Regions from separate parts of the Sphingorhabdus lacus genome, predicted to be linked through region 1. Evidence: predicted binding sites of a transcription regulator. Region 1 holds the regulator's gene; each other region holds the start of a gene.
The links. Region 1 encodes LexA, which represses DNA repair genes until DNA is damaged. Its sites were predicted from a motif close to GTTCCNCNCTTGTTCT; they were not measured.

Region 1 (10,676 bases):
AGTTTTTCCAAATTTGCACATCTTCCGGCCGCAGTTGCCGTTGGCTTGAGCCTGGTTCTTACGGCCGTGAATCAGGCCGTATTCGCATTGCTTTTCATTTTCTTGGGTCTGATGCTGAACCAGATCCAGACGTTGATTGACATCAAGTCCCATAGAGGACGGAGTCCTATCCATGGCACGGTTTTCTGGGTGGTTTCAATTATATCCGCGCTTTATGTGGCATTTAGCGAGGCTACAGTCGGGTCAAATGCGGTGGAATTCACGACCATCATGCTGGGATTGGCGGCATTGGCGCTGCCAATTCCCGCAAAACGTTGGACTGCGAACTTTTTATGCTCGCCGGCGCTCTTGGTCCTTGGGATGGCGATGTCAGCCTATTTCTCGGAATATGCGTTTGGGCTAAAAATTATTGTTTTTGCGCAACTTGCGCTTCTCTTGACGGAACAGTATCTAGCCAGGCGCGTGGTTGCTGCTCAGAAACAGCCTTAAAGCCGTGTAAACCTTTATTTGATAGGCTATTCGCTGTTCTCAGCATGGAAATTCCGTTGGATCACGGTGTCGATGATATTAATGTTTTGATGAAAGTCGGCGCCGAGCATGCGCACGACATCGACGCTCTGTGTACAGATATCGCTTCTGTTATTTTCCCAACCGCCGTCAATCCGCCGACTGAGGCAACGATTAGCGCCGTTTCGGCGAAGCTGATCCAGTTGGTCTCCGATTTGGAAGCGCGGCTTTTGTCGAAACGCAACCCGCATTTCCCCTTAACTTGGGACATATTATCCAAATCCGGATTTTTGCGTGAACCGGATTTAATCGATTTTATCTTGGCGCGCGTCGCTGAAGACCGTCTTGGCGCGTGTATCGCCCAAGATAAGGTCAAGTCGGCATCGGCATATCTTGACCATCAAAACGGGATGTTGGCGGATGCTGCGCAAACCTTATTGGCTGCAGAAAGCTTACATCGGAGCGGGGCAGGGAATACCTATCTGGGTCTCACGTCCGAATTGCTCTATAAGCTAACTTGGCAGATTGTGGCTGCCATCGAAATATTTGAAGGCGCGCGGCAGCCCGCCATAATTGCTTCAGCAAAATCCCTTCTCTCCAGCTTTTGCGAAGCTGATCGTGCACAGGATGCAGCGCGAAAAATCGTGCACTTTTCGGACGATCCGACCCATACGCTGGTCGGGAATCCTGAGATTTATGGTCTGCATTTGCATGTGGCTGCGCTTTCTGCCGATCTGGAACTCGACCATGACCATATTCTGCGTCTCATCGACGCGTCATCGTCGGCACCCTATGCCGTCATGCTGGCAGCGTGCGGCGTGTCCAAGACACATGCGCTCAAGAACATCTTTCTTTTCCGTGGCGACCTGATCACACCCAGAGAGGCGGGAATATTCGAGTACGGCTACGCAAATCTGCAAGCTGATGAAGCCTTAACCCAGATCGGATATTGGGCATCTGCGCGCGCGCAGTTTCTGTCGGGCGGAAAACTGCCATGAGTGGTGCGCAGCTTATTAATCCCATTTCGGGTGAAGTAGATGCTGACGGCCGTCTAGTTTCGGCCGACGATGCACTGGTGCGTCTCAACGAGCGCGCCGGGGGACGCAAGAATGAATTGCTGGCTGTTCCGGCAATCAAGACGTTGGCGTTATTGGCGATAAAGCTGCAGATGAAATTATCGCGCGCGGTTCGCGTGGCTGACGATGCCGAACATCTGGAGCTCTGGATCGAGATCGATCCTACACCGGATAAGGCAAGGCTCTCTATTATAAGCTGGCGCGTGTTGCCCGAGGTCCGGCGCACCGGCTCAACCAGTGCACCGGCCCCAATTGTCCACGAAAATGTGATGAAGTTTGATCCGGTCGGTCGACTGGTCAGGGCGACCGGGGACGCGTCCCACGGCCTGATGCCGTCCGATTTTGGCCGTGATGGCAGGGCGTTGTTAGCGTCGGTATTTGAGGGCGGGGCCGCTCTGGATTCATTGCTATCGTCAATGTCCGCCAGCATTGCGGTTACGTCATGTAGTTTGACGCGTGTGAGCGATGGCTTGGTTTTCCATGTCAACGGCGGATCCGTTGCGAACGGATTTGAACTGCAGTTTGAACGGGTCGAAGAACCAAGCACTCCTATTGCTGCGCCGAAGGAAAGCGTAGCAGCAGGCGCACTATTCGGGAAAAATCTGGCTCCTGTGCTGCGTCAGCCTTTGGGGCGCATCATTGCCAATGCCGAAACCATAGGCAGTGAATTGCAAGGCCCAATCCGAGAGAATTATGCCCTATATGCGCGTGATATTGCGAATGCTGCCCGCCACTTGTCGGCCCTAGTTGACGATCTGGGTGATTTGGAGGCGGTAGAACGTCCGGACTTCAAAGCCGCGCGGGACAATATCGAACTGGGTGACGTTGCGCGACGCGTGGCGGGGTTGCTTGCACTCAAGGCGGCCGACCACCGCATATCGGTCCACACCCCGCCAGAAGACATGCTGGTACCAGCGGTGGCAGAGTTCCGGCGTACGCTTCAGATCATTCTGAATTTGGTCAATAACGCCATTCGCTATTCACCGGACGGCACGAACATTTTTATCGACATCGCCACAGTGGACGCAGAGGCGGTTATTTCGGTGCGTGACCAAGGTAAGGGTATTGACCCTGCCGACCGGGAAAAGATATTCGAGAAATTCGAACGTCTGGGACGGTCCGGCGATGGCGGTAGCGGCCTGGGTCTGTATATTTCCCGCCGACTTGCCCGTGCGATGGGCGGCGAACTGCATGTTGAAAATGCAGAAGACGGAGGTGCGATTTTCACCCTCCGCCTTCCGAATAGCTAATCCAACAGCAATTAACGCTCGTCAAATCCGGGGTAGGGCCGATGCTTTGGGCCGGTGTAAAGCTGACGCGGGCGGCCGATCTTCTGGCCAGGGTCCGAAATCATTTCGTTCCACTGTGCAACCCAGCCTACGGTCCGGGACAGGGCGAACAACACGGTAAACATTTCAGTCGGGAAGCCGATGGCTGAAAGAATGATACCTGAATAGAAGTCGACGTTCGGGAACAGCTTCTTTTCGATGAAATAAGGATCGTTCAACGCCATGTCCTCCAACTGGAGGGCCACATCAAATATTGGATCGTTGACCTTCAGTTCGCTCAAAACTTCACGAACCGTCTTTTGCATCACAGAAGCGCGAGGGTCGTAGTTTTTGTAAACACGATGTCCAAAGCCCATCAGGCGGAACGGATCATTCTTGTCCTTTGCGCGCTCAATATAGTGCGGGATTTTGTCGGGCGTGCCGATTTCGCGAAGCATGTTGAGCGCCGCTTCATTGGCACCGCCATGCGCCGGACCCCACAGGCAGGCAATGCCGGCTGCAATACATGCAAAGGGGTTGGCCCCCGATGAACCGGCGAGACGCACGGTCGATGTCGAGGCATTTTGTTCGTGATCCGCATGCAGGATGAAAATGCGATCCATCGCACGTTCAATGACGGGATTTACCACATAAGGCTCAGCCGGGACGCCGAACGTCATGCGCAGGAAGTTTCCAGTGTAGGACAGGCTGTTGTCGGGGTACAAGAAGGGCTGCCCGATCGAATATTTATACGCCATCGCTGCAATGGTCGGCATCTTGGCGATCAACCGATGGCTGGAAATCATCCGGTGGGTCGGATCGCTGATGTCTGTGGAGTCGTGATAGAATGCGGAAAGAGCCCCCACGACGCCGCACATGATCGCCATGGGATGCGCATCGCGGCGGAAGCCACGATAAAAGGTCGCCAGCTGTTCGTGTAGCATGGTGTGCCGCGAAATTGTCTGGCTGAACTCGACCAACTGCGTCTTCGACGGCAATTCGCCGTTGAGCAGCAAATAGGACACTTCCATGAAGCTCGACTTTTCGGAGAGTTCTTCGATGGAATAGCCACGATGGAGAAGGATACCTTCATCGCCGTCAATGAATGTCAGGGCCGACTCGCAACTGGCGGTAGAGGTGAAACCCGGGTCGAACGTGAAATGGTCGGATGCGCCATATAATTTACGGATATCCAAAACATCGGGGCCTTCATTGCCCTTCATGATTGGCAAATCGTAGCTGGTATCTCCGATTGTCAGCGTTGCATTATTTTCCGCCATTTTTACACTCCATAACTTCGAACCCGATAATTGGGCGCCCCTTTTCAGGCTATGTTCCATGTCCGACAAAAGGCGCCGAAACGCCAGATGCGTTTGCTTTAGGCCCCTCAACTGCCATTATTTCTTGGGGAGAAGTTGGCATTATCGTTTTGTCGGCAATGGTGCCAAAATACACGGTCGTCAAGGCAAAGCATTTAGATTGACCGACGATATAATTGTTATTTGTGGCAAAGATGCTACACCGCTGACATGATTAGTTTTTTTGGAAGTTTGCCGCGGCAATATGCCCGTCCAAATTTCCAAATAGCGTCCATAAGCATGGCGATAGACCGCAGGTTGGAACGCGAACGCGAGCAACTCCCACTCTGGTTGCCGGTCGGGATCGGTTCGGGAATAGGCATTTGGCAGGTGACCGGGGATAGCGGATTGGTTCCGTTGTTGATTATGTCCGTATCTTTAGTCCTTTTCAGCGTCGCCATTGGCCTTCGAAGGCGTTTGGCAAGATTGCTCGTCATCGCTGCCATTACTCTGATAGTTGGTTTTGCAGCGATTTCATTGAAGTCTGCATCCGTAGCCGGGCCAGTAATGCAAAAAGTTTGGACGGGCTCGCTTTACGGGCGCGTCGATAAGATCGAATATATGGGCGCACGCGGAGTTATCCGCTTGGAAATCGCAACAGGCGAGGGTCAAAATTTACCTCCCAAAATCAGGCTGAATCTAACGCAGGAGCAGATTGGAACAGCATCACTCAATGTGGGTGCCATTATTCAGGTGCGGGCACGATTGATGCCGCCAAATGGCCCAATTCTACCGGGTAGTTATGATTTTGCACGCAGGGCATGGTTTCAGCAATTAGGTGCTACGGGCCGCGCATTAGGTCCTGTAGCTATCGTTAAATCCACTGCAGCTTCCAACTCAATTCCGGAAGTTCGTAATTTCCTAACGCAGCATATCATCGCGCAAATGCCTAAGGGCACGGGCGAGATCGGTGCTGCGCTTATTACGGGTGATCAGGCGAATATTGACCCCGTCGACGCGCAGGCGATGCGCGATAGTGGTATGGCGCATTTGTTATCCATTAGCGGACTGCATGTTACGGCCGTCGTCGGCTTTCTGTTTTTCCTGGCGGGCAGGGTTTTTGCACTATTTCCGATGGTCGCGCTCCGTTACCCGGTTCCTCTATTGGCAGCCGGTTTCTCAGCGTTAGGGGCTGTCGCATACACATTGTTAGCTGGGGCTGAAGTCCCCACCGTCAGGTCGTGTATTGCCGCGTTGCTCATTCTTTTGGCTATGGCGCTCGGGCGCGAAGCGTTAACGTTGCGCCTCGTTTCGGCAGGAGCGATCATTGTATTGCTCTTCTGGCCCGAGGCTATGGCAGGACCAAGTTTCCAACTCAGCTTTGCGGCTGTGGCAACGATCGTGATTCTGCACGAAGCAGGCTGGATGAAGCGCTGGACCGAGCGCCGCGATGAAGCCCTGATCGCACGGGCATTGCGGGCGATTGTCGCGTTGATTGTTACGGGCATAGCCATCGAATTCATTCTAGCGCCTATCACGCTGTATCACTTTCATCGCACCGGGATGTACAGCGCCTTTGCCAACGTTATGGCGATCCCGCTCACAACCTTTCTCGTGATGCCGGCACAAGCCTTAGCGCTGATGCTCGACTTGGCGGGAATTGGTGCTCCGGCCTGGTGGATAGCCGGGCAGGGGATCGAGGCCATTCTCACCTTGGCCCGTTCCGTCAGTTCGTTGCAGGGCGCTGTGATGATGATGCCCGCCATGCCACTATGGGCATTTGTCATGATGGTTTTCGGAGGGCTGTGGATCGGCCTGCTCAAGAGCCCTGCTCGTGTTGGGGGGCTGCTCCCCGTTGCGATTGGCATGTGGGCAATGCTGTCCGCACCAAGACCTGATGTGTTGGTAACGTCGGACGGCAAGCATTTGGCTGTGTCGGAGCCCGACGGACGTGTTGCGTTGCTACGTGCGCGAACGGGTGAGTATATTCAGGACATGATGCTCGAAAGCGTCGGTACATTGTCCGAACCCGTGAATATTGAGCAATGGCCTGGGACACACTGCTCGCCCGATGTGTGTGTAATTAGCATGCGGAGGGGGAGCAGAGAGTGGAGCATTATGGCGACGCGGACAGCCTATGCCATACCGGAGCTTGAAATGGCCGCTGCCTGTCGCCGGGCAGATATCGTTGTGAGTGATCGCTGGCTACCGGTATCCTGTCAGCCCAAATGGATCAAAGCAGATAGGGGAATGCTTGCCGAAAGCGGCGGGCTGGCGTTCTTCCTTCCGAGCGGCACCGTCGTTAGTGTCAACGATGAAAATGCGCACTATCCTTGGGTAAAAGCCGCCCGAACCGAACCGCCGATAAATCAGTGATAGCGACGTAATAGCCCAGCCAGCTTTCCTTGCACCTCGACTTCATGGGACTCGAAATATTGCGGTTCATAAAGCGAGTTTGCCGGATCGAGACGAATTCGCTGACCTTCGCGGCGCAGATATTTCAGTGTAGCCTCTTCACCCCGTACAAGAGCAACGACGATTTCGCCGTCACGCGCTGTGCTCGCCTTTTTAATCAAGGCATAATCGCCATCCAATATCCCGGCTTCCACCATGGAGTCTCCAGATACTTCAAGCGCATAATGTTCACCGCTGCCGAGCAAAGCCATCGGTACAGAGAGCGAGTTTTGTCCCTCAAGCGCTTCGATAGGAACACCCGCAGCAATCTTGCCGTGCAGAGGAATTTCGAGAACATCGTTGGCAGCGACGGGTAGATTAACCTGCGCTTTGTTCGACGCGATGGCAGGGGTTAGCTTGGTGATATTGGAAGGTCGGCTCGTCCCACCTTCCGGCATTTTTACAACCTCAAGTGCGCGGGCGCGGTTGACGAGGCGGCGGATAAACCCGCGTTCCTCTAACGCACCAATCAGCCGGTGGACACCGGATTTGCTTTTCAAATCGAGAGCTTCCTTCATTTCTTCAAATGAAGGTGAAATACCGCTTTCTTCCAGATGCTTATGGATAAAAAGAAGCAATTCATGTTGTTTTGCGGTGAGCATGTGACGTTCCCGATATGTTGAACATGAATGGAACGATTAGAGAACAAATGCGGTTAAGTCAACACTTGGTAATCCGAACACAGTTTCCGTCAGTCGATCCGCAAAAACTGGGCAGGTTCCCCCGCTACCCGTGCGGGCGCGTCAACGGGGTTGATTAGCAGAGCATTTGCCATGGAAAGCGGTGTCAGCATTCCGCTATCTTGCCTTGAAAATATTGAGATCACGCCATTTTCTTCAAGGGCGCGGAACAACTCTGTTCTTTTGCCACCCGCGGCGATCGCATGGTTTAGTGTGCCATTATTGACCTTAGGTAGCGGTGCTGTGCAACCCGCCAGAAATCGCACTAAGGGCAAAAGAAAGAGTGTTGCTGTGACATATGCCGATGACGGATTTCCGGGCAATCCAAGGATGATAGTCTTACCGATTCGTCCTACAATGAGGGGCTTTCCAGGTCGGATGGCTACTTTCCAGAAGTCGATTTGGGCACCCAATTTACGGAGCACCGGTTCCACCAGATCATGATCGCCGACAGAGGCGCCACCTGTAGTGACGATGATATCGGATTGCATGCAGTTCTGGATTGCAGTTTCAAGCGCTTCCATCGTGTCTTCTACAATTCCGCAATCCGTTACATCACATGGTAACCCTGATAGCATAGCGACAAGCATTGGGGTGTTACTGGAAGGTATATGGGCATCATCGCAAAGCTCGCCGGGCGCACGTAATTCGTCTCCCGATGCCAAAATGCTTACATGCGGGCGGCCACCGACATTTAACGTTCCATAACCGGCCATCGCCGCGACCGCGATGGCGCCGGGGGTAAGTTTGATCCCCGTATCCAGCAAAGTGGAGCCTTCGAGGAAGTCGCCACCGGCACGTCTGATATGCGCCGCTGGTTTCAGGAGTTCCGATCCATTCAGTTTTAGTGTCGCGCCATCGCGGATCGCATCTTCTTGAATAAGCACCGTGTCGCAGCCTGCCGGCACATGTGCGCCAGTAAAAATACGGACCGCTTCGCCTGCGCCGACTTCGTTCCCAAAAGGTCGACCTGCTGCGCTTTCACCAATGACGCGCCAAGGGCCAGGTTGGGTGAAACTGCTGAGGGCATAACCATCCATCGCCGAAAGATCCGCAGCGGGCTGGGTGCGTTTCGCGATAACGGGTTCAGCCAGATAGTGGCCGGAACAAGCGGAAAGCGGCTTTGATTGGGAAGGTAAGCGGGTAGCCAAAGCCAGTAGCTGCGATTGGGCCTCGTCCAAGCTCAGCATGCGGGACGCACCCAATCACCTGATTTGCCGCCACTTTTGGTTAAAAGACGAATTTCTGTAATCGTCATGCCTTTGTCGAGAGCTTTTGCCATGTCGTAAATGGTCAGGAGCGCGACAGACACCGCCGTCATCGCTTCCATTTCTACGCCTGTTTGCCCGGTAAGACGCACACGCGACGTTGCGCGAATGCCATCGGATTCAAAGGTGAAATCTACTGCTATTTTCGAAAGCAGCAACGGATGGCATAGTGGTATGAGTTCGCTCGTTTTCTTCGCAGCCATTATCCCGGCGATGCGTGCGGTGGCGAGGACATCGCCTTTCTTGGCGCTGCCTTCAACGATAGCCTGCAATGCGTTCGCCGACATTTGAATCCGGCCCTCGGCCACCGCCTCGCGAACAGTGTCGGCTTTAGCCGATACATCCACCATATGCGCAGCACCGCTTTCATCGAGATGGGTCAGTTTCGTCATGCACCCGTCAATAGCATATGCGTTGCTTTTTCGACATCCTTCTGCCGCATCAAGCTTTCGCCGACCAGAAATGTGCGGACCCCGGCTTGCGCCATCCGTGTGCAATCGGCGTGGGTCGAAATACCACTTTCGCACACCAACAATACGTCTGACGGAGCCATTTTGGCCAGACGCTCGGTCGTCGACAGGTCGACATCAAATGTCTTCAAATTGCGGTTGTTTACGCCGATCAGCTTCGACTTTAAATGTTGAAGCGCGCGCTCCATTTCACTCTCGTCGTGCACTTCGACAAGTATATCGAGGCTTTGGGCGAGTGCCGCGTCTTCAATCTCGCACATTTGGCTGTCTTCTAATGCGGCGACAATGATCAGGATCGCATCAGCACCCATGGCCCGCGCTTCGTCACATTGCCAAGGGTCGACGATGAAATCTTTGCGGATAACAGGCAAGTCGCATGCTGCCCGTGCGGCGACCAGATAATCTTCATGTCCCTGGAAATAGGGAGCGTCGGTAAGAACCGACAGGCATGCTGCACCACCGGCCTGATAAGACCTCGCATGGGCCGCAGGATCGAAATCGGCACGGATGAGGCCTTTGGAGGGGCTGGCTTTTTTAATCTCTGCGATCAGGGCAAAACCGGTTTGCGCACGCGCGCGTAGAGCCGCTTCAAAGCCGCGGACTGGCGACGGCGAAGGCCAATGTGCCAAGCCTTTCGGCTTTCGAGTGGCAACTTCGCCCATTTTCGTGGCGCAGATTTCGGCAAGTTTGTCGGACATTAATAAGCTACCCAGCAGTTTAACAGAGCCTTGGCCAAGCCCTTGTCAATGGCTTCGGCCGCTTCTTCGACACCGGAATGCCAATCATGCACATGCCCTGCCACCATGAGCGCCGCCGAAGCATTCAGGAGGACGGCGTCGCGATAGGCACCGGCTTCCCCATCAAGGAGTCGCATCAATGCCGCGGCATTATAAGCCGCATCGCCACCCCGAAGTTCCTCCGAAGGGTGTTGCGCCAATCCGGCGCTTTCAGGTGTAATCCGGGTCGATGACTGGCCAAGCCGATGGACGCTACTGGGACCCGAGATCGAAAGTTCATCCAAGGGTTCGTCTCCGGCGACCAACATCGCATCTTCATAGTCGAGGAGTTCCAAGGCACCCGCATATACCGGCAGGAAATCGGGCCGCGCTACGCCGATCAACTGGCGCTTTACTCTCGCCGGGTTAGCAGCGGGTCCGGTCAGGTTGAATATGGTGCGTTTGCCAATCGCCTTGCGGATCGGAGCAAGCGGCGCAAGCGCGGGATGATGCTTCTGCGCAAACAGAAAGCATATTCCAAGATCGGCTAGCGTGGCTTCCGCCGTTTCGCTCGCCCGGTCGAGATTGAGACCCAGCGCCTCCAACGTGTCCGCAGCACCCGCTTTGGATGAGGCGGCACGGTTACCATGTTTCGCAACGGGCACCTCACAGGCAGCGACAACGATCGCGACTGCGGTTGAAATATTCAGACTATGGCTTCCGTCGCCGCCGGTGCCGCATACATCGATGGCGCCCTCAGGAGCCGAAATTGTCTTCATCCTTTTGCGCATCTCGCGCACGGCGGCGGTGATTTCGATACTGGTTTCGTCGCGGTCCGACATGACAGTCAGAAAATGCTGGATGTCGTCCGGCGCGACCGCGCCATCGAGGATCGCAGCAAAGGCTTCAGCCGCCAATTCCGCAGTAAGCGGCTGAGAC
Region 2 (10,676 bases), 1.0 Mb from region 1:
GCACTTTGGTTTTGCGGGGTCTGCTGTTCCCAATTCGCAGCATCGCTCTTGGCAAGCGCCGGATTGCTGATGAACAGCTGCTGGGCTTCGATTGTCTCGGCCTTGCAGGCAAATTTGTAGACGAAGCCCTTCTTGGTCGTAGCAAAAAAGCTGATCGAGCCTGCCGCATAGGTTTCGGGGACCGAGATATAGATATCGCCGCGCACCGGCTCGTTGGTCACCGCAAAATCATTATAGGGTGTGCCGCTCGAGATTTTCGAAACACTCGCAAACTGGTCGCCGATGAGCGCGATGCGGGTGAGTTCCTGCTTCGACACCACGCATTCGATGCGCGCATTGTCGGCGGCTTGTTTGTATTGGTCAGCAAAGGCAGCGCCCGGCATCAGGCAGGCCACAATTGCACAGATGCAAAGGACGGGATTATTCCGCATCGTCATTCTCCTCTGGATTTTCGGGCGTGTTGATCTGGGTGAAGCCAGCGAGCCCCAAACGCAGGCCCTGATAGCTCCAGTCGAAACGGAAACGGCGTTCGTCGCTCGCAATGACCTGCGCGCCGACAAGCGTTTTCAAGGTGCCATGCACTTCCGACGTCAGCTTGTTCGGATCGACGATAAGCCCCTTGATGACAAAGGCTTGGGTGACATCCGAACCGCGCTGTTCTTCGACGATACGCACCAGCTCGGCCTTGAGACTGCCATGATGGGCAGGCGAGGCGAGCTCCAATATCTGCGCCATCCAGTAATCGAGCCCTTCGGGGCTGCGGTTGAGGAGCATCAGCGAGGCATCGCGGGTTACCAGTTCGAGATAGTCGGCACTCACCCCGCTTTTTGAAATACTCAACGGCTTGGCGATCGTCGGCACCAGCACGACCTCGCGGTCGCGGGTGGCAGCAAGTCCGCCGGTCACAACCAGCGCCAGACCAAGCGCGACGCTGGTCAGCGCGAGCAGGTTCCTCTGGCGAAGGAGCGACTGGCTGCGCTCGTGCGAAATATGGGTCAGCATGGTTTTCCCTCACCCGGCCAGAAGCCGGCAATGGGAGGGCGGCGTTGCGACCAGACCGGTAAACCCTGAAGGCAGATACCAATAAGCGGCATGGAGGACCCATGAACTGGCACGCCCTGCTTTTGCCTTCCGCAAGGTGAACCAGGCTCCGGCTGACACGATAATGCCGATGAAGATATGCTGGCTTAGGATTCCCCAGGTGAAGGGGATGATGATCCCGGCAAACTCGTCGAGCGTCCAGAAGCCGATAAGCTCCGGATCGTCGAGCCGCTTGGGAACAAGATATCTGTCTGTCATGGTGCCACCCTCCTTTTTGGTGTGCCGATCAGATCACAGCAGTGATGGTCGAGGTGACAATCGGCACGCCGGTGCCAACACCGATGCCAACGGCAACGGGCACAGCGATCTGGCTCAGTGTGAAGCGGCCAGAGGCAAGGCCGATGAGACCGCCTGCAAGGCTCAGCACGGTGATGATCTTGCCGCCCGAGCCTTCGAGAAAGTCGGTGAACTTGGTGAGCGCTGGGGTGAAGGTGGTGTCGGCACCGGCATAAGCAGCCGTTGCCGCAAGGGCTGCGATCGCGATCGGCAGCGCTAGACCGGTCATTTTGCCGAGCCGGGGTTTGAGGGACATTGTGGTCATTGATGCATTCTCCATCGAGAGGGTGGGCAGCGATATTGTTCGCTGTCTGTTCTTAATGATGCGCTAGGAGAGGGATAGGAAAGTGGAATGTGCTCCGAGCGTTCTATGGGGAGCGCGTTTTGCGAAAGCGCGGCAAGCACCGACTGCGAAAGCGCCAAAAGCCGTCAATCATGCGCCGACATGCGGCCGGAGAATCGGCCACCAGCGAGCGGAAAATGCGCCACAGAGGCGAATCGTCTCAAAATAGGAAATCCTATATGTTCTGCTAATGTTCTTTTCTGTTTCCTACAGGCACGATGTCCACATATTGAATCGAATCAATAGCGATGAACAACGAAAGGACATCCATCGATGCATATGGAAATAGCCGAGCGCCCCAGAGTTGATCCGGTACTGGCGCGCACATTGGCAAAGGCAATTGATGGGTCATCCAAGGCTCGGCGCACGATCGCACGTGAGACCGGACTTCATAAAGATGCTCTGCTGGGTGTTATTCGCGGGACGCGACCGGTGACGACTGAGGAAGCGCTACGGCTGCTCAGCGCTTCTGGCGTTCCTCCCAAAGGCGTATTGGCGCTTGCGCTTGCAGGACATGAAGATCTGGCGTCCGAATGGATGCATCAGGATATGGGGCAGTTCTGGGATGAGCTGTTCACTGCGCTGCCAGCGACAATTGCCGAGGCTTTGGGCGAAGATCTGCAAGAGATCAGGCCTCGCTGGGCCGTTGGGACCTCGCGGCTTGTTGCCAAATTGCTTGCTGATCATATTCGCGATGTCGTGAATCGTGATCTGTCCATTCGATAGAAGGAAATCGATATGCGATCCGAAACGTATCTTGTTCCGCAACCTTCTACAGATGTACCGATCGACGTCGTGCAGGCTAAGTCGCGTCTTATCCGGCTGCCAGAAGTGATCAAGCGTGTTGGGTTGAGCCGTTCAGCTATTTACAAACGAATGAGCGAAGGCAAATTTCCCCGATCCCGTTCACTTGGCCCTAAATGCGCCGTTTGGGTAGAGGTTGAAATTGATGCATGGATTACCCAGGTTACTGAAACAGTCTACAACTCTGACTAAAGGCTGATTTTCAAGAAGCCTACATGCGCTGCGGGATTTGTCAGAAGCGCAGTGGGAACCAGTCTGGCTGCTGCTGATGGAGCGAAGTAGCTGAGCGCATACCACTGGTGATAATCGGCTCTTCCTGTTTGGTTTGCTCCAAGTGCTGCAGACCGGGGGCGTCTGGCGCGACATGCACGAGCGACATAGCTTTCGCAAAGAACCGAATGAAGCCCTCCGCCGAGGGTCGAGACTATGTTCCTTCATAAAGTCCTCACTGAATAACCTCAGTTCAGGCTGTTGGACATATCGGCGTCAAGCATCGGTACTTCATTGATCGCTTGCAGCTTTGCGAACCCCTCGATCACTCGATCGTCAATTTCCATCCTTTTCTGATATCGGCAGGGCTGTCGTGTGTTTAATCCGGTCAAGGACTACACTTGTCCTGACGCCTGCGACATCGCCATGGCCGAGCAGTTCGTTGTTCATCAGTTTCGAGTATGCCCGCAAATCAGGGACGACAATTCGCAGAAGGTAATCGAGATCTCCCGTGGTCGAGGCGCAAGATAAGACTTCGTCCAGCATGGTCATACGGTCATGGAACTTTTTGACGACATCCGGCGCGTAAGAACTAAGCGATACCATTACATAGGCTTCCACTTGCAAACCCAACTTTTGCTCGTCCAGCAGAGCGACATGGCCGGCAATGATACCCTCATTCTGCAAGCGTAGAATTCGCCGGGATACCTGCGAGGGCGAAAGGTGAACACGCTCGCCCAGTTCAGCGTGTGAAAGGGACGAATCGCTTTGGAGGTGCTTCAGAATTCTCCGATCAATCCGGTCCATGCGTCAATCTATCACTATAAATCATAATTGCGCGAATATCGTGCATAGTAAAAGCTGTCACCCCTGATTTTCGCGCACACCACGCGCTCTGTCCTTGGTAATCAGTCACTATGCCTTCCCGGCAAGCGCAACATCACTAGCAAAGGCTGGACCCGTGATTGAACCGACACACCGACAGGACCTTTTTGAGAATCCGCTTGGACTCGATGGGTTCGAGTTCATTGAGTTTTCCGCTCCGCAGAAGGGCGTGCTTGAGCCCGTTTTTGAATCCATGGGCTTCACAAGCATTGCCCAACACCGGTCAAAAGACGTCGCATTGTGGCGACAGGGTGGAATCAATCTTATCGCCAACTATGAACCTAGAAGCCCCGCGGCCTACTTCGCAGCCGAACACGGCCCCTCCTGCTGCGGGATGGGCTGGCGTGTTCGCGATGCGGCAAAGGCCTATGCGGCGGCAATTGAACGTGGTGCTGAACCGGTTGCCATCCATGCAGGGCCGATGGAATTGAAGCTGCCGGCGATCCGCGGAATCGGTGGCTCGATCATCTATCTGGTGGACCGCTACGAAGGCCATGAAAGCGGCAGCGATCTCTCGATCTACGATATCGACTTCGTCTACGAACCCGGGGCAAACCTTCATCCGGTTGGTGCTGGCTTCCACACCATCGATCACCTGACCCACAATGTGTACGGCGGGCGCATGGCTCACTGGGGGGATTTCTACGAGCGCGTCTTCGGCTTCCGCGAAATCCGCTATTTCGACATCAAGGGTGAATACACAGGCCTGACCAGCCGCGCAATGACTGCGCCAGACGGCAAGATCCGTATTCCACTCAATGAAGAAGGTCAGGCGGGCGGCGGTCAGATCGAGGAGTATCTTCGTCAGTACAATGGCGAAGGCATCCAGCATATCGCCTTTGCCAGCGATGATCTGATCGCATCGTGGGATGAACTCAAGGCTTGCGGAACGCCGTTCATGACCGCGCCGCCGGCGACCTACTACGAGATGCTCGACGAGCGGCTGCCCGGCCACGGCGAGCCGGTGGCCGAACTGCAGAAGCGCGGCATCCTGCTGGACGGATCGACCGCGGAAGGCGATCCACGGCTGCTGCTGCAGATCTTCTCCGAAACAATGATCGGCCCGGTTTTCTTCGAATTCATCCAGCGCAAGAAGGATGAGGGCTTTGGTGAGGGTAACTTCACTGCCCTGTTCGAGAGCATGGAGCGCGATCAGCTGCGCCGCGGTGCGCTTCAGATGGAAGGAGCCGAGTGATGACGACCTCGGCACCCAGCCTGAAGCGCATCCACCATGTTGCCTATCGCTGCAAGGATGCGAAAGAAACCGTCGAGTGGTACAGCCGCGTCCTAGGCATGGAATACACCACCGCTTTCGCGGAGGACAAAGTGCCCTCGACTGGTGAAGACGATCCGTACATGCATATCTTCCTCGATGCGGGAGGCGGCAATGTACTGGCGTTTTTCGAGTTGCCCAACCAGCCGGAATTGGACCGCGACCGGAATACTCCTGCCTGGGTTCAGCATCTTGCATTCGAGGTGGCTGATCTGGACGCGCTACTGGCAGCCAAGGCCCATGTCGAAGCTCAGGGCATCGAGGTGCTCGGCCCAACATACCACGGGATCTTCAAGTCGATCTACTTCTTCGACCCCAACGGACACAGGCTCGAATTGGCCTGTAATATAGGCACACCGGAGCAATATGCGGAGCTGCGTGAGCTCGCTCCGGTTATGCTGGAAGAATGGAGCCGGACGAAGCGAGCACCGCGTCATGCGGCTTGGCTGCACACGGAGCCCGCTGAATGAGCCATATCGATCATACGCATGATCGCGAGGCGAGCAGCTGGATAGATGGAGCTGACGAGCACCCCGACTTCCCGGTACAGAACCTACCGCTTGGAATCTTCTCTCTTGGTGATGGGCAGCGACGTGTCGGAACCGCTATCGGGGACTCAATTCTTGATCTGTCCGGTCTTTCGCGTGACAGGCTCCTTCCTGACAGCGTTCGCCCAGCACTGGAAACGGGCACGCTAAATGCGCTGTTCGCACTATCCTCCGCGGAGAGACAGGAACTTCGCCATGGGGTGTTTGCGAGCCTGACGGATCGAACGAGCCGAGTGGCTTTGTTGCCGCACCTTTATCCGTCGCAGCATTGTACAATGCACCTGCCGTTCACGGTCGGCGACTATACCGACTTCTACGTCGGCATTCATCATGCCACCAATATCGGCAGGCAGTTCCGGCCTGACAATCCGCTGCTACCAAACTACAAGTACGTACCGATCGGCTATCATGGCAGGGCATCTTCAATTCGCCTCTCGGGGACTCCGGTCATTCGTCCGAAAGGGCAGCACAAGCCGTCTTACTCTGACTTGCCCGGTTACGGCCCGACCTACCGTTTGGACTACGAGCTGGAACTTGGAGTCTGGATCGCAGGAGAAAACGCGCTGGGCGAGCCGGTTCCGATCAGCAAGGCGGGCTCGCGCGTTGGCGGCCTATGCTTGCTCAACGACTGGTCGGCGCGCGACCTGCAGGCATGGGAGTATCAACCGCTCGGCCCGTTCCTGGCCAAGAACTTCCTCACCAGCGTTTCGCCCTGGGTAGTCACCGCAGAGGCCCTGGCACCGTTTCGCATAGCTCAACCTGCCCGGCCCGAAGATGATCCAGCGCCGCTGCCCTATCTTTTCGATGCAACTGATCAGGCCGAGGGCGCATTTGCGCTCACGCTCGAGACCTGGATCGCGACACGAAAAATGCGTGAAGCGGGAATGCCGCCGCATCGGCTGGGGACCGGTCCTGCCACATCAATGTACTGGACGGTTGCACAGATGGTAACTCACCACACGGCCAATGGCTGCAACCTGATGCCCGGCGATCTGCTTGGTACAGGCACGATTTCGACTCCGGATCCGTCGGGCCTGGGTAGCCTCATGGAGCTGTCCCAAGGGGGCAAGGCGCCTGTGACCTTACCGGATGGCGAAGAACGAAGCTTCCTCGAAGATGGTGATGAGCTGATCCTGTCTGCCCGTGCGGTGCGCGACGGCTTCCGCTCGATCGGCTTCGGCTTGTGTAGCGGAGTGGTGGAAGCGGCCCGAACATGATCCGATTGCACGACTACTGGCGCTCGGGTGCGGCTTATCGTGTGCGCATCGCCCTGAACCTCAAAGGCGTACCATACGAAGCGCTTAGCCATGACCTGCGCACTGGCGCGCAGCGCTACCCGTCCTTCCTGGCGGTAAACCCGCAGGGACTGGTTCCTACGCTAGAGATGAACAGTGCCTGCCTAACCCAGTCACTGGCAATTATCGAATGGCTAGAGGAGAGATACCCGGAGGTTCCGCTCTTGCCTTCAGATGCCGAAAGTCGGGCTATCGTGCGAGGCATGGCGCAGGTCATCTGCTGCGACATCCATCCGCTGAACAACCTTCGGGTCCTCAATGCCTTGCGCAACGATTTCGGTGCCGATGAGGCGGCGGTCAACGACTGGATCGCGCACTGGATCCGAGGCGGCTTCGAGGCGCTCGAGGCTTTAATTGAGAAGCATGGCGGCCAGTTCGCGTTCGGTGACACAGTAGGCTTGGTGGATTGCTGCCTCGTCCCGCAAGTTTACTCTGCCGATCGCTTCGAAGTCTCATTGGAGACCTTTCCCGCCATTAAAGCGGTAACGAAGAATGCAAGGGCGATAGCGGCTTTTGCAGATGCGGCCCCTGAGCAGCAGGCCGGGTCGGGCTGAATTCCGCCACCAATCCCTATGAGAGCCTGACCATAGAAACCAGGTCATAGCCGGCCAAGATCGTACGGTATGGCGCAAAGTACCGGCCGAACGTGGAGAAAAATTATGCATCAAAGTCAGTTCAGATCACTAGCCCAACAAACGCCTGATGCCTTGCTCGGCCTTATCCGCCTGTTTCAGGAGGACCACCGGCCGCACAAGATCGACCTTGGTGTGGGGATCTTCCGAGATGATCAGGGTCTTACGCCGGTATTGGGTGCCGTCAAGGCGGCTGAACGTATTCTGGTCGAGCAGCAGGATAGCAAGTCCTACCTAGGCCCGGTTGGTGATTCCGGCTTCGTCGATCTGACGGCACGTCTCGCGCTAGGCGATGATCTCGCGACTTCGCCATTCCTAGTCCGCTTGCAAACCCCGGGGGGCAATGGCGCGCTCCGCCTTGCATTCGAGTTGCTCGCAGAAGCCTCGAAGGATGCAGTAGTTTGGGTTGGCAGCCCGACTTGGGTGAACCATTTTCCCCTGATCGCTTCGGCAGGCCTTGAGAGCCGCTCCCATCGTTTCTACGACCCGGCGACTTTGCGGATTGATTTCGATGGCATGATGGCCGACCTCGGGTCTGCCAAGTCAGGGGACGTCATCCTATTGCATGGATGCTGCCACAATCCTTCTGGCGCGACTTTCAGTAGTTCAGAATGGACGGAATTACTCGCGCTGTGTCAGCGACAGGGCCTGCTTCCCCTCATTGATTTTGCCTATCATGGGCTTGGGGATGGTCTTGAGGCTGATGCAGCACCCGTGAGGATGTTTGTCGAGAACTTGCCTGAAGCTATTGTCGCCTACAGTTGTGACAAAAACTTCGGCATGTATCGGGACCGTGTTGGATCCCTATTCGTGAAGGCCACAACGCACGCTGAAACTGATGCTGTGCGCTCGCAGCTTTTCGGAACCGCGCGCGCTATGTGGTCCATGCCGCCGGACCATGGTGCGGCGACATGCCGAATCATCCTTTCCAGTCCCGAACTTCGATCCGTTTGGCAGGAGGAACTGGCGTCGATGCGGGAAAGGATAAACGGGCTCCGAAAGGCTGTTGCGAATTCACTGCCGCAACTGTCTGCGGTCGCCAATCAACGCGGGCTTTTTTCGCTGCTGCCCGTCTCAAAAGATGCGGTGCAGTTGCTCCGGGAGGAAAGGGCGATCTACATGGCGCCGGACGGTCGCATCAACATCGCGGGATTAAGTGAGGCGAATATGCCTCATTTTGTGCAATCGATCTCTGGATACTTAAGTTGAAAGGCGTCCAGCCTGGACCTGTCGCTGGCATGTTTGAATCAGGTTTAAGCGGAATTTTTCCTCAGCTTGGTCGTATCGAGCCCAAGCCAAAAATCCGAGAGTTTATCCAGAACGGAGGAGCTATGCTTGGTCTATAAAGTTTTGGAAATACCATATGCTTGCGAAAGTCCGAACTTCTATGATTGCACTCAATGGCTTTCCATTCTATCATGTCGACAAAGTGTCGGCAAAAAATGTAACTGTCGCTGTTGGACAAGGAGTTTAGGGCAATGAAAGAGCATGATTCGATACCTCTTCCCGATCGGATGGATTATCCTCATCCGGAGATGATCGAGCGTGCGGAAGCGTTTTACGAGGAAATGCGGAAGCGCCATACGGTAAGGGAATTTTCCGACCGTCCGGTACCTCGCGAAGTGATCGAGTACGCCGTGAAGGCTGCCGGTACTGCCCCTAGCGGGGCCAATCACCAACCTTGGTACTTCTCCATCATCGGATCGGCGGAACTGAAGAAAGAGCTGCGGGAACGCGCAGAAGCGGAAGAGCGCACATTCTACAGTGGCAAGGCAGGCGAGGAGTGGCTCGACGCGCTTACGCCACTTGGAACTGATGACCAGAAGCCATACCTTGAGACCGCTCCCTGGATCATTGCCATCTTCGGGCAACGCAAGGGGGGCATTCGCAAGGGCATCGAGCGCCAGAACTACTACGTTCCGGAGTCGGTCGGGATTGCGATGGGCTTTTTGATCTCAGCCTTGCACCATTCCGGTGTAGCGACGCTGACCCATACTCCCAAGCCAATGACCTTCTTGAATGATATGTGCGGTCGTCCAGCTTCCGAAAAACCCTATCTTCTGCTGGTGTGTGGATATCCGGCCGACGGCGCGACGGTTCCCGTCCATGCCAAAGTCAAAAAGCCTTTCGAAGAGATTGCGGATTATCGCTAGTGCCAGCGGGGTTGGGCGAACAAGGATAGCAGCTCGCCCAACCCCTAACCTGTCCCAGTAGGTGCTCATTTGGATGGTTGCGCCCTTGGTTCAAGAACCTCCAAGCTCAGCGCCGACGGATACGAAGAACCCCGCAGGATCGTTATTCGAGCCGAACGGGGGGATGCGTTGTCGGTGGCGATATCGTTGCCGGTGCCTGGATTGACGCTGATAAACGGGTAGGCGCTGCTGAAGACGGATAAACGCAAGCGATGGCCGACGCGCAGCGTATGCCCCTTCTCGCCCAGATTAACTTCGAGCTTCACGGTTTCGCCTGGCTTCAAGAGCGCAAGACGACCAGAACCGCCACGATAGCGGGCGCGTAGAACGCCGGCCCATCCGGAATCAAGACGAATGGCAGCACCATCGGGTGCTACATCCTCAAGCAAAGCAACCATGTCGAAGTCCGGCACGTCAGCCCGGACATAGATCGAAAGCCTCGCGTTTCCGAGAAGAGTGAGAGGAGTCTTGAGCGGCGGTGTAGCGTATGTAAGAACGTCGGTGCGCGCCAGTTGGTGAGAGATGTCAACCGGCCCGATTAAACCCCCAGCTATGGCCCTGTGGCCATTCGCCGGAAGGTCACTGCGAACGGGGTTTGCGGGATCGTGTGTGTACTCGTCGAGCGCGTTTTGGCTTGGAGCGGCCTCAAGGAGGCCCTGACTGGAGATTGCATTGGCTCGCCCCGATCCGCCGAGAAACAATTTTCTGGACTTCACAAGGGGACTGGGAAGGCGCTCCGTCTCGATCCAACGGTTCTGGCCCGGAACGAACATCTGAGCGGACGGCCAGGCTGGACGGCTCGCTGTTCCCTTTAAACACCAGTCGAAGAATTCCCGGGCCATCCGCTGGCCGGGCTTGTGGCCCCTGGATTCGACTGCAAGTGCGCCGATCCTGTCGATTGGCTGCCCGGTGTCACGGGAATAGCCGCCTTCTGACGCTCCGGAATGGTCCCAAGGGCCGACGATGATCCATTGGTCATCTGAAGATGCCGCAAGTCCGCGCATCGCTCGATAATTAGCAATGCTGCCTGGCAATGTTGTGTCGTACCAGCCAGTGAAAGTTAGCGCCGGTACATTGATGCGGCGGTAATCTTCGAGACTGAGATGAACGTCGGCCC
Region 3 (10,676 bases), 860 kb from region 1:
TCACCGGCCCCATTTCCTTCAGACATTCGCGCACCTTGTCGAGATCCTCGGCGCTCGTCGGCGGGTTCGATACCAGATCCTGCACGCTCTTGCCGTCCAGCACCTTGTCGGCGGCACAGTCGCAGACCTGGTTGAGGTCGACCGTGACGCCCTCGGGAATCTGCCCTTCGGCCGTGGCGGTGCAGGTGGCGACCAGTTGTTCGCGCACCGTGGTTTTGACGCTTTCGTCGAGCACGCCCCCTTCACCGCAGGCGGTGAGGGCGAGGGCAAGGCAGGGGAGCGCCAATAGGGAGTGTGTTCGCATAAATTCTCAACTTTCCTTCACAGGCTCCAAACCCATGCCATGAGTTGGGGACAGCGACACCGACTTACAAGCCTAACGCCGCGCGCAGGATGTGGAATATCGTGTTCTGCTCGATCGTCCCCTTGAACAGATGCGCCTTCGGCCCCGCCGCCCGCGCCACGACATCCTCGCCGCCATGCGTTTCGGACGACAGCCCGACCAACGATTGCTGGCGATAGTTCAGCGCTTCGGTATCTTCCTTCGAGGGGTCCGCCCGCTCCGCCGCAGAAACCGCGCCGGGGCCATTGGCATAGCCGAGCGTGGTATAGGCCTTGCCATCCTTGGCGAGCGTCGGCGTGCCGATGGGCGCCGCCACCACGCCCAGGATCGGATTGCCCCGCTCGGGATAGCCCGACATGGTGAAGGTGTGGCTATGGTCCGACGTCACGACAATCAGCGTATCGGACAGATCGACACTCTCCATCGCGGCCTTCAACGCGGCGTTCAGCGCCACCGTATCCTGCAACGCACGGCGGGCATTGCCGGCATGGTGGGCATGGTCGATACGTCCGGCCTCGACCATCAGGACATAGCCTTTGCGGTTCTTGGACAGCATCGCAATCGCCTTGCGCGTCATATCGGCCAACGAAGGCTCCTTCTCCCCCGCCGCGGTCCGGTCCGCTTCATATTGCATATGCGACGGTTCAAAAAGGCCGAGCAGCTTGGACGATTTCTGCACATCGACCGCGTTGAACCTGTCGCTGTTCCACACATAGGCGCCCTTGGGATTGGCGGCCTGCCAGACGGCGGCAAGGTCTTTGCCATCGGCGCGCAGCCCCTTGAAGGCCGGATATTCGGGATCGACGGTAGCGGCGGGCAGAAAATGCGCCCGTCCACCGCCCAGCATGACGTCGAGGCCATTGCCATGCGGCCATTCGACCATCTGCCGCGCAATATCGGTGCAGCCCGCTGCCTTGGCCGCATCGGGCATCAGGCTGTCGACCTCCCAATTCCGCTGCGCCACATGGGCATAGGTGGCGGCGGGGGTCGCGTGGGTGATGGTCGCGGTGGTGACGACGCCGGTGGCATAGCCCTTGTCCTCCGCCATTTCGAACAGCGACGGCACCTTGAACGGCGCGGTCGCGGAACAGTCATTTTCAATCGCCTCCGGCCCGACGCCGATCACGCCATTTTTGGTTTTGACCCCGGCGACCAGCGCGGTGGCGGTCGGCGCGCTGTCGGCGACCTGTGCATCATGGGAATAGGTTTTGACCAAAGCGGTGTGGGGTAGGCGGTCCATTTGCGCGACAAAGGATTCCCCGTCCACGCCCTGCTGCTGTCCTTCAAATATGCGTCCGGCGGTCAGCGTGCTGATCCCCATGCCGTCGCCGATAAACAGGATGATATTGCGCGCCTTGCGGTTATTGGGCTTGTCCGCCTGCAAGCGTTTCAGCTCATCCTGTCCCGCCTTTAAATAGCCTTCGCTGGTCGCGACCGGCGGCTTGGCCTGTGCGGACGCTGGCGCCAGAGCGGGGGAGGGCGCCGTCTGGCCCAGAACCGGAGCCGCCGCCGCGATCAGGCCAAGGCCAAGCAACAGGGAAGATGGGTGACGCATGATACTCTCCTTCAAAAGACCCGCGCGGCGTCGCAGAAGAAGATGACGCCCGCATGACAGACCTTCGCTTAGACGGGTCCCATGACCTTGGCGAGGGCCGCCGAGATAAAGATACAAAAGACACGCAAAACGGGTCGGAAACTGTATCCTTTGTTGCTTTAAGTTAAGAGCGGGGGAGGCGGGGGAGCGAAGCGTCGTAACAGAGGCGCGCGCAGTCATGCGGGGAGGGTGGCAGGGGTTTGCCTACATTTCAATGGGGGTGGTTACCAGTTCCCGCCCGCGTCTTTGATTGCCTTCAGCAGTGCCTTTTTGCTCTCTGTACGGTTTTTGCCGCTGTTGCGGGCCAGTTCCGGATTGCCGAGCTCTGCGCGGCGTTTCGACAAGGTGTCGCTGAACACCGGGAAGTCTACGCGACGTCCGGTCCACTTCTCTTCAGTTTTCAAGCGCTTCGATACCATAATCATTTGTCGCTTCTTCTCGGTTACGGCGGTTCAGATATACTTTATCGAACGATGGCTAAAGCCGGTATAATTTCTGCGCCTGTTGCATTAACACAGTCATCGGCCCAACACCTCAGCTACTTGCTTATACTACTGAATTTCCTTAGAAAACGATCTCGACTAGCAGGGACACTTAAAGATGCCGGAGATACATAAGAAGAATATAAAGCGCGCGGCGCAAAATGTCATATCGTTTGGCGACACTGACGTCTTTCCGTACTCGTTCGAAAATGTACTTATAAGGCGCAACACTGACGGCTTTGTGGAACTTATTGAGAGACTCTCAAACTCGTTTGACGAATACATTAAGTCAAACCCGCCACAATTTGAAAACATACTTTCGCCAGTAGGTTATAACGGATACCGTTGGATTACCCAAATTGACCCGTACTGGAACGCGTTCATGCTATCTGGTTTACTCCGCCATGCGGTCGAGCTGGAAAATGCAAGAACTCCGACAACCGAGCGATCCGTCCATTCATATCGGTTGTCAGCGGATCAAACCACCGACGATCTGTTCGAAAAGGAATGGAATTGGCGAAGCTTCATGCAAGAATCGTATGCTAGAGCCTCTCAACATGCGTACGTAGTCACAACCGACATTTCGGAATTTTACAGACGAATTTATCATCACCGCGTGGAAAATTCTTTAGAGCGCGTGTGCAAAACCAACATTCCCGATAAAATAATAGAACTGCTGTCGGCATTTAGTTTGGGAACATCGTACGGGCTTCCAATTGGTGGGCCGGCATCGCGCATAATGGCTGAGATTGTTATAAATCAAGTCGATCACCTTTTGAATGCTCGAGGAATAAATTTCTGCCGATTCGTTGATGACTTTCATATCTTCGCAAATTCAGAAGAAGACGCTTATCGATGTTTACAACAACTAACTGAGTTATTGATAATAAATCAGGGGCTTAATCTTCAGAAGAGTAAGACTAGGGTGATGACCGGCGCTGAATTTATTGGCACATTTCCTAGCCATTTAGTGCCAGGGGCTACGGCCCAGTCTGATCGTGAGCGCCTGTTCACAATTGATTTGAATTACGATCCATACTCTCCCACTGCGGAGACTGACTATGAGACACTTAAGCAGTCTCTCAGTGGTATAGATTTTTTGTCGTTGCTCGATGAGGAGTTGCATAAGTCACAGGTTCATACGCCAACTGTTTCTAAGTTAATCCGTGCACTTCGCGCGGTTGACGGAACCGTCCGAGAACAAGCAATTAAAACTCTCGTCGGCAATGTGCCATTGCTCTACCCAGTTTTTTCCCAATTGCTGATAATGTTAAACAGCATGAGAGATGATCTTACGGAAAACGAAACTAAAATTGTTTGTGATGCAATTTTAAAAATGGTTTCCGATAAATCATATCTAATGGCGCTGGATGTTCACAGGGCGTATGCCGTTAGACTACTTTATCGACTACCGGATTATCGTGTCGATAGCGTGTTTACCGATTGGCTAGCGAACGGGTGCTCGGCACTAAAAAGGGACGTAATAATAGGCTTCGCTGCGCGCGGTGGCTGGGACCACCTGTCTGATTTCAAGAATAGGACGGCTGGTCAAACGGCGTGGGTCAAACGCGCGATGATTGCAGCTTCCTATGGCTTGGGCGACGAAGGAAAGCATTGGAGAAACGACAATATTTTGAATGATTTTGATCGTTTTGTAAGAGATACCTCCTCCAACTTTGACGCGTCATCGTATGGTGATTTGATATGATTTCATCGGCACAGTTCGCTTCTTCGCATCACAGTTTTTGGTCAGATTGTTTTCCAGCGTTGGAAAATTACGTTCGAGTAATCAATGCTGGCGGGTACGAACGAAGCTTCAATGAATTAAGTTGGCCTATAGCACCACTGCGAAGCGCCCTCGTTAGCGAAGTTGCGTTTTGCATGCGTCGACACCCTTCGTTGACGATTTCCGATGCATTCTCGGAGGCAAAAATCCGGCTTGCGAATTTGCCGGGTGTGCCAGTTGATGATCAACAGTTGAGCAGTGACGAGGCAAAGGCTGCTACTGATCTAGCTCACCGAATAGGAATTATGGCTCAACGAATAGCAGGTAATAACATTCCACTTCAATATGATCCTTTATTTTCTGGATGTGGTTTACTAAATCACTCAAGGGGAGATATCCGAACAACTGATGTAATAATTGAAGTAAAATCGGTCGATCGTACATTTCGATCTACGGATTTTAGACAGCTAATCACGTATATATTTCAAGACCGGTCAACAGGTTCTAGCACTATTAAAAAACTCGCAATTTTAAACGCAAGGCGCGGTATATTTTTTGGTGCTCAATTATCAGATTTCGTTTCGGACACATCCGGTTCAAATTTTACAGACATCCAGAACAAGTTTTTTGCGGCGGTAGGTTCCGGCGGGGCAAGCCGCTAAGCCTTGATATCTTCCCCCTGAAAGAGAGGTTCTGCCTTCTACCCCCGCCCCAACATCGGCTTCAAATAATGCCCCGTATAACTCGCGGGCACCTTCACCACATCCTCGGGCGTCCCTTCGGCCACGATCTCGCCGCCCTTGACGCCGCCTTCTGGCCCCAGGTCGATGATCCAGTCCGCGGTCTTGATGACGTCGAGATTATGTTCGATCACCACCACGCTGTTGCCCTGTTCGACCAAGCGGTGGAGGACCTCCAGCAATTTGCGGACATCTTCGAAATGGAGGCCGGTGGTGGGCTCGTCCAATATGTAGAGTGTCTGGCCGGTGGAACGGCGGCTGAGTTCCTTGGCGAGTTTGACGCGTTGCGCTTCGCCGCCCGATAGGGTCGTCGCCTGCTGCCCCACCTTGACATAGCCGAGGCCGACTTCGGCCAGCATCATCATCTTGTCGCGGATGGGCGGGACGGCCTTGAACACCTCCACCGCATCCTCGACCGTCATGTCGAGCACGTCGGCGATGGACAGGCCCTTCCACTTCACCTCCAGCGTTTCGCGGTTGTAACGTTTGCCGTTGCACTCCTCGCACGTCACATAGACGTCGGGCAGGAAGTGCATCTCGATCTTGATCAGGCCGTCGCCGCTACAGGTTTCGCAGCGTCCGCCCTTTACGTTGAAGCTGAACCGGCCGGGCTTGTACCCGCGCGCTTCGGATTCCGGTAATCCGGCGAACCAGTCCCGGATATTGGTGAAGGCGCCGGTATAGGTGGCCGGGTTGCTGCGCGGGGTGCGGCCGATGGGGGACTGGTCGATGTCGATCACCTTGTCGCAATGCTCTAGGCCCGTGATCTTGTCATGCGCGCCCGCAATGACACGCGCACCGTTCAGCGCGCGGGCGGCAGAGGCGTAGAGCGTGTCGATGGTGAAGCTCGACTTGCCCGACCCCGACACGCCGGTGATGCAGGTGAAGGTGCCGAGCGGAATGCTGGCGGTCACATTCTTCAGGTTGTTGGCGCGCGCGCCGTGGACGGTCAGCTTCTTCTTGTTGCCCTTGCGCCGTGTCTTGGGCACCGCAATCTCGCGCGTGCCGTTCAGATAGTCGGCGGTCAGGCTGCCCTTGGCTTTCAATATTTGTTTCAGCGTCCCTTCCGCCATGACGGTGCCGCCATGCACCCCGGCGCCGGGGCCAAGGTCGACCACCCAGTCGGCGGTGCGGATGGCGTCTTCGTCATGTTCGACGACGATGACCGTGTTGCCGAGGTCGCGCAGGCGGCGCAGCGTGGCGAGCAGGCGGTCATTATCCTTCTGGTGCAATCCGATGCTGGGTTCGTCGAGCACATAGAGCACGCCCGACAGGCCCGAACCGATCTGGCTGGCGAGGCGGATACGCTGGCTTTCGCCGCCGCTCAACGTGCCCGATGTGCGGTCGAGGTTGAGATAATCGAGCCCGACATTGTTGAGGAAGCCCAGCCGTTCGTTGATTTCCTTGAGGATGGCCTTGGCGATCTGCTGCTGCTGGTTGGTCAGCGTGTCGTTGACGCTGGCGAACCAGTTCACGGCGTCGGCGACGCTCATCCGCGTGGGGATGGAGATGTCGACGCCAGCGATCTTGACCGACAGCGCCTCCGGCTTCAACCGCGCGCCGTGGCAGGTTTCGCAGGGCTGCGCGGTCTGGTATTTCGAAAGCTCCTCGCGCATCCACGCGCTGTCGGTTTGCAGCAGGCGGCGGTTGAGGTTGCCGATGACGCCCTCAAACGCCTTGCGCACCGTATATTCCTTGCGCCCGTCCTTGAAGGTAAGCTCGACCGGCAGGCCGCCGGTGCCGTGCAGGATGATCAGCTTCTGGTCGGGCAGCAGGTCTTCCCACGGGGTATCAAGGCTGAAATCATAGGCCTTCGCGAGGCTGGCGAGCACCTGCATATAATAAGGCGACGGCGGGTTGGACTTCGCCCAAGGCACGATCGCGCCTTTTTTGAGACTGAGATGTTCGTTGGGGACGACCAGTTGCGGGTCGAATTCCTGCCGCTCGCCCAGTCCGTCGCATTCGGGGCAAGCGCCCTGCGGTGCGTTGAAGGAGAAGAGGCGCGGCGCGATTTCGGCGATGGTAAAGCCGCTGACCGGGCAAGCGAATTTCTCACTGAACACGATGCGGTTGGCGGGCAGGCCGGTGCCTTTCATCTTGGCTTTGGATGAACTGCCATCTCCATCTACCGTAAGCCCTGAGCCTGTCGAAGGGCGGTTCTCGGCTGTGGGTCGTCCTTCGACAAGCTCAGGACTACGGTTTTGTGTTACGAACGGGGTTCTGGCTTCGGCAAAACCGGAGCTGGCGGTGCCCATAGCCTCCGCCACAGTCCCATCCGCCAGATCCACAAAAGCCAAGCCATCGGCAAGCTTCAACGCCGCCTCGAAACTTTCGGCCAGACGTTGCTGGATGCCGTCCTTCACCACGATGCGGTCGACGACGACTTCGATGTCATGCTTGTATTTCTTGTCGAGCGCGGGGGCTTCTTCGATGGGGTAAAATTCGCCGTCAATACGCACGCGGGTGTAGCCCGAACGTTGCCACTCGGCCAGTTCCTTGCGATATTCGCCCTTGCGGCCCTGCACCACGGGCGCGAGCAGGAAGGCGCGCGTGCCCTCGGGCAGGGTCATGACGCGGTCGACCATCTGGCTGACGGTCTGGGCGGTGATCGGCAGGCCCGTGGCGGGGGAATAGGGGACGCCGACCCGCGCCCAGAGCAGGCGCATATAGTCGTAAATCTCGGTCACGGTGGCGACGGTCGAGCGCGGGTTGCGGCTCGTCGTCTTCTGCTCGATGGAGATGGCAGGGGAAAGGCCCTCGATATGCTCGACATCGGGTTTCTGCATCATTTCCAGAAACTGGCGCGCATAGGCGGACAGCGATTCCACATAGCGGCGCTGCCCCTCGGCATAGATGGTGTCGAAGGCCAGCGACGACTTGCCCGACCCCGACAGGCCGGTAATGACGATCAGCTTGTCCCGGGGCAGGTCGATATCGACGCCCTTGAGGTTATGCTCGCGCGCACCGCGCACCTTGATATGGGTGAGTGACATGGGGTCAGTTGTTCCAGATTTGTTCTAAATGCGCAAGAGGGTGCGTGACATGCGAAATGGCCCGACTTGCGTCCCATTTCAAGGCAGGGTTTTTCCCAAGCTTGCCGAATCTCGCAAATGCAGCATAATGGAACGAAATAATGGTCGCAACGTTGGGCTAACAGCTTTTGGGCAGGGCTAGGGCAGACGCATGACTTGGTACACTATCCTCCGGAAACAAATATCGGTGTATTGCGCACTGGCTGCGGCGCCATGTCTGGCGCAGGAGGCCGCATCTCCGATCGTGTTCCAGAGCGGCACCGGAAACGCCCCGGTCGCGCAACCCATCTATGTCAAGCCGCCGCGCGCCGAGATCGGCTGCGACACGCTGGCCCTTGCCGAGCGGGCGATCGGCTTTGGCTATTATGGCGGGCTGGACGCGCCGCGGCAGCGTCTGGATGCCGGGCTCTTTTCCGCGGCGGTCGCGAAGTATCGCGAGCATCATTGCCAGTTCGGGCGCAGCAGCGGCCCTGCGGTCATCGTCATCGTCGACTTCGCCCGGCACAGCAGCGACCCGCGCCTCTACCGCGTCGACCTGCGCAGCGGGGAGGGACTCGACAGCCCGATCCGCGTGGCGCACGGTATCGGCTCCGATCCGGACGACGACGGCTTTGCCACGATCTTCACCAATGTGCAGGACAGCCTGACCTCCTCCCTCGGCGCGGCGCGGGGTGGGGAGCGTTATGTGGGTATCAATGGCCTCTCGCTCCGGCTCGACGGGCTGGAGCCCAGCAACAACCAGATGCGCGTCCGCGACATCGTCGTGCACAGCTACACCCCCGAACGCCGCCGCTACTTCAACGCCGACCTGATCGCCACCCGCGGCCGCCCGGGATCAAGTGAAGGCTGTTTTGTGGTGGAACCGGACAAGCGCGAATGGATATTGGAAACGCTCGAGAACGGCGGCTTCCTCTATGCGGGCTATAGCGGCAAGCTGCCGCAACCCATCGTGCCGGTCGCCAATCCCAATGTGATCTTTGCCCGGGGGACCGGATCTACTCCTGCGGCGGCGCCTGCTTTTCCTGCTGCGCCACCGGCTTCGGAAATAGCCGCCGGAACGCCCGGTAGCCCGCCCACAACCCCCATATCGCCAGCGCCAGCAGCGTCAGGGCAATAAGCATCGCTGCCACCGGATTGGCAAAGGCCAGCACGAGCAGGCCGCCGGTCGCGACATCCTCGACACTGGACAGGATGATATTGCTGAACGGCTCAGGACTCGTATTCACCGCCGCCCGCGCGCTTGCCTTGGTGGCATGGCTCGCAAAAGCCGCCCCGCCACCCAAGAGGAAGGCAATCACCTGCCAAGTCGGGTCCGAACTGTCGACAATTGCCAGCGCAAGAAGCGCTCCGCCGACGGGCCGGACCAGAGTGTGGATGCCGTCCCAGATGGAATCGAGCCAGGCAATCTTGTCAGCAAAGAACTCCGCAATGGCCCCGACCGCGCTGATCCCCAACACCCAGGGGTTGGCGAGAACATCCAGCATTTGGAGATTTTCGGGAAGCGGTACGATCTGGAAATGCATCGCAAGGCCGGTCGCAAAAATGGTGAGGTAAAAGCGCCATCCGGAAAGCAGGCTCAGGCTGGCGGCGAGTCCTAATAGTTCGATGATGCCCATATTGTCCTCCACCCGTATCCGGCTACGCTGCCATGTATGGATGTCGGGCGCAATGGGGCTGTTGGCAGGCGGGTTGAGGACTGTCGCCCAACATCCGAAGTTCCAAAAAGGGTGGGGAGCAGGGATGTGGAGGCCCGCATCTCTGCTCCCCATAGGGTGCCCGGGTTCAGGGTCGCATGGCCCGGGCGGGGGGAAGGATTGCCACGCGCCCTGAGTGCGGACAGGCGCGCGGCAAACTGGATAGATTTGCTTTTACTGTTGGGGACAGTCCCCAACCTCGCAGCTTAGTTACCGCGACGCTTCAGGGCTTTGCCCGGACGGATCGGCAGGGCCTTTTTGGGACGGAAGTCCTGGGCGCGTGTGACATTGACGTCGCGCGTTACCTGACCGTCAGCGCGGTTCACATTGCTGGTGCGGTTATACACCTGCTCGCCATCGCGCAGCACCGTACGGCCGGTTTCACGGCCCGTCTCCGTCTTGCGGCCAAAGGCGTCATATTCATAGGTGCGGCCCTGCTTGTCGACGGCGGATCCGGTGGTGGTGAAGCCATCTTCGGTGCGGACACGGTCATATTCATAGGAACGGGTCTTGCCGTTAAAGCCGGTCTGCGATCCGCTGCCGCTGACACCATCTTCGGTCTTTGTCCGTTCGCGGTGATGCGTGGCGGTTGCACCGTCGCTGGCGCGTGTGGCGACCGCATCAACGGTTACATTACCGTTTTCGCGGGTTACGGTCTTGGTTGCGGTGCCTTTTGGCTTTTCAACGGTGACCGTCTTGCTGGTCTGGGCATTGGCCGATGCGGCAAAGGCAAGGGCGGCGAGAGGAAGTGCAATAAGATATTTCATGGTCATTCTCCAGTTTTCAAAGGGAGGGAGAATTTCCCCGCTCCTGAAACTGAAACGCATGAGGTTTGGAAACCCTTCGAAATTTTTTTGGAGTTTTTTCGGGATGAATAAGAAAGGTTATTTCCTCTCCCCTTCAGGGGAGAGGATACGAAGCCTTGGCCGACAGGCCTAGGCGCAGTTGGTGAGGGGCTCCGACGGCGAGGTCAGCGCACCAACGCCCCCTCTCCACTCCGTCTAATGGCTAAAGCCATAAGACTACGTACCTCTCCCCTGAGCCGAAGGCGGCCGGAGGCCAACG

Region 2: the regulator LexA is predicted to act here: its motif matches at 1,902-1,917, upstream of EUU25_RS09030 (transcriptional regulator).
Region 3: the regulator LexA is predicted to act here: its motif matches at 7,889-7,904, upstream of uvrA (excinuclease ABC subunit UvrA).

Annotation. Positions count from the first base shown of each region.
Region 1 covers NZ_CP035733.1:911,236-921,911, reverse strand. Annotated here, with positions in the region: gene EUU25_RS04245 (hypothetical protein) at 1-489, shown strand, start outside; gene EUU25_RS04240 (hypothetical protein) at 534-1,505, shown strand; gene EUU25_RS04235 (sensor histidine kinase) at 1,502-2,833, shown strand; gene EUU25_RS04230 (citrate synthase) at 2,845-4,131, opposite strand; gene EUU25_RS04225 (ComEC/Rec2 family competence protein) at 4,450-6,525, shown strand; gene lexA (transcriptional repressor LexA) at 6,519-7,205, opposite strand; gene EUU25_RS04215 (molybdopterin molybdotransferase MoeA) at 7,295-8,473, opposite strand; gene moaC (cyclic pyranopterin monophosphate synthase MoaC) at 8,467-8,943, opposite strand; gene trpC (indole-3-glycerol phosphate synthase TrpC) at 8,940-9,719, opposite strand; gene trpD (anthranilate phosphoribosyltransferase) at 9,719-10,676, opposite strand, start outside.
Region 2 covers NZ_CP035733.1:1,915,106-1,925,781, reverse strand. Annotated here, with positions in the region: gene EUU25_RS09050 (type-F conjugative transfer system secretin TraK) at 1-431, opposite strand, end outside; gene EUU25_RS09045 (type IV conjugative transfer system protein TraE) at 421-1,002, opposite strand; gene traL (type IV conjugative transfer system protein TraL) at 1,012-1,299, opposite strand; gene EUU25_RS09035 (hypothetical protein) at 1,328-1,606, opposite strand; gene EUU25_RS09030 (transcriptional regulator) at 1,994-2,446, shown strand; gene EUU25_RS09025 (helix-turn-helix transcriptional regulator) at 2,459-2,716, shown strand; gene EUU25_RS09020 (Lrp/AsnC family transcriptional regulator) at 3,071-3,541, opposite strand; gene hppD (4-hydroxyphenylpyruvate dioxygenase) at 3,699-4,814, shown strand; gene EUU25_RS09010 (VOC family protein) at 4,814-5,362, shown strand; gene fahA (fumarylacetoacetase) at 5,359-6,657, shown strand; gene maiA (maleylacetoacetate isomerase) at 6,654-7,289, shown strand; gene EUU25_RS08995 (amino acid aminotransferase) at 7,359-8,576, shown strand; gene EUU25_RS08990 (nitroreductase family protein) at 8,846-9,520, shown strand; gene EUU25_RS08985 (CocE/NonD family hydrolase) at 9,586-10,676, opposite strand, start outside.
Region 3 covers NZ_CP035733.1:46,446-57,121, forward strand. Annotated here, with positions in the region: gene EUU25_RS00250 (hypothetical protein) at 1-304, opposite strand, end outside; gene EUU25_RS00255 (alkaline phosphatase family protein) at 369-1,898, opposite strand; gene EUU25_RS00260 (hypothetical protein) at 2,162-2,362, opposite strand; gene EUU25_RS00265 (RNA-directed DNA polymerase) at 2,538-4,127, shown strand; gene EUU25_RS00270 (hypothetical protein) at 4,124-4,807, shown strand; gene uvrA (excinuclease ABC subunit UvrA) at 4,846-7,878, opposite strand; partial or broken gene EUU25_RS16520 (murein L,D-transpeptidase catalytic domain-containing protein) at 8,069-8,824, shown strand; gene EUU25_RS00285 (DUF4126 domain-containing protein) at 8,913-9,686, opposite strand; gene EUU25_RS00290 (hypothetical protein) at 9,818-10,378, opposite strand.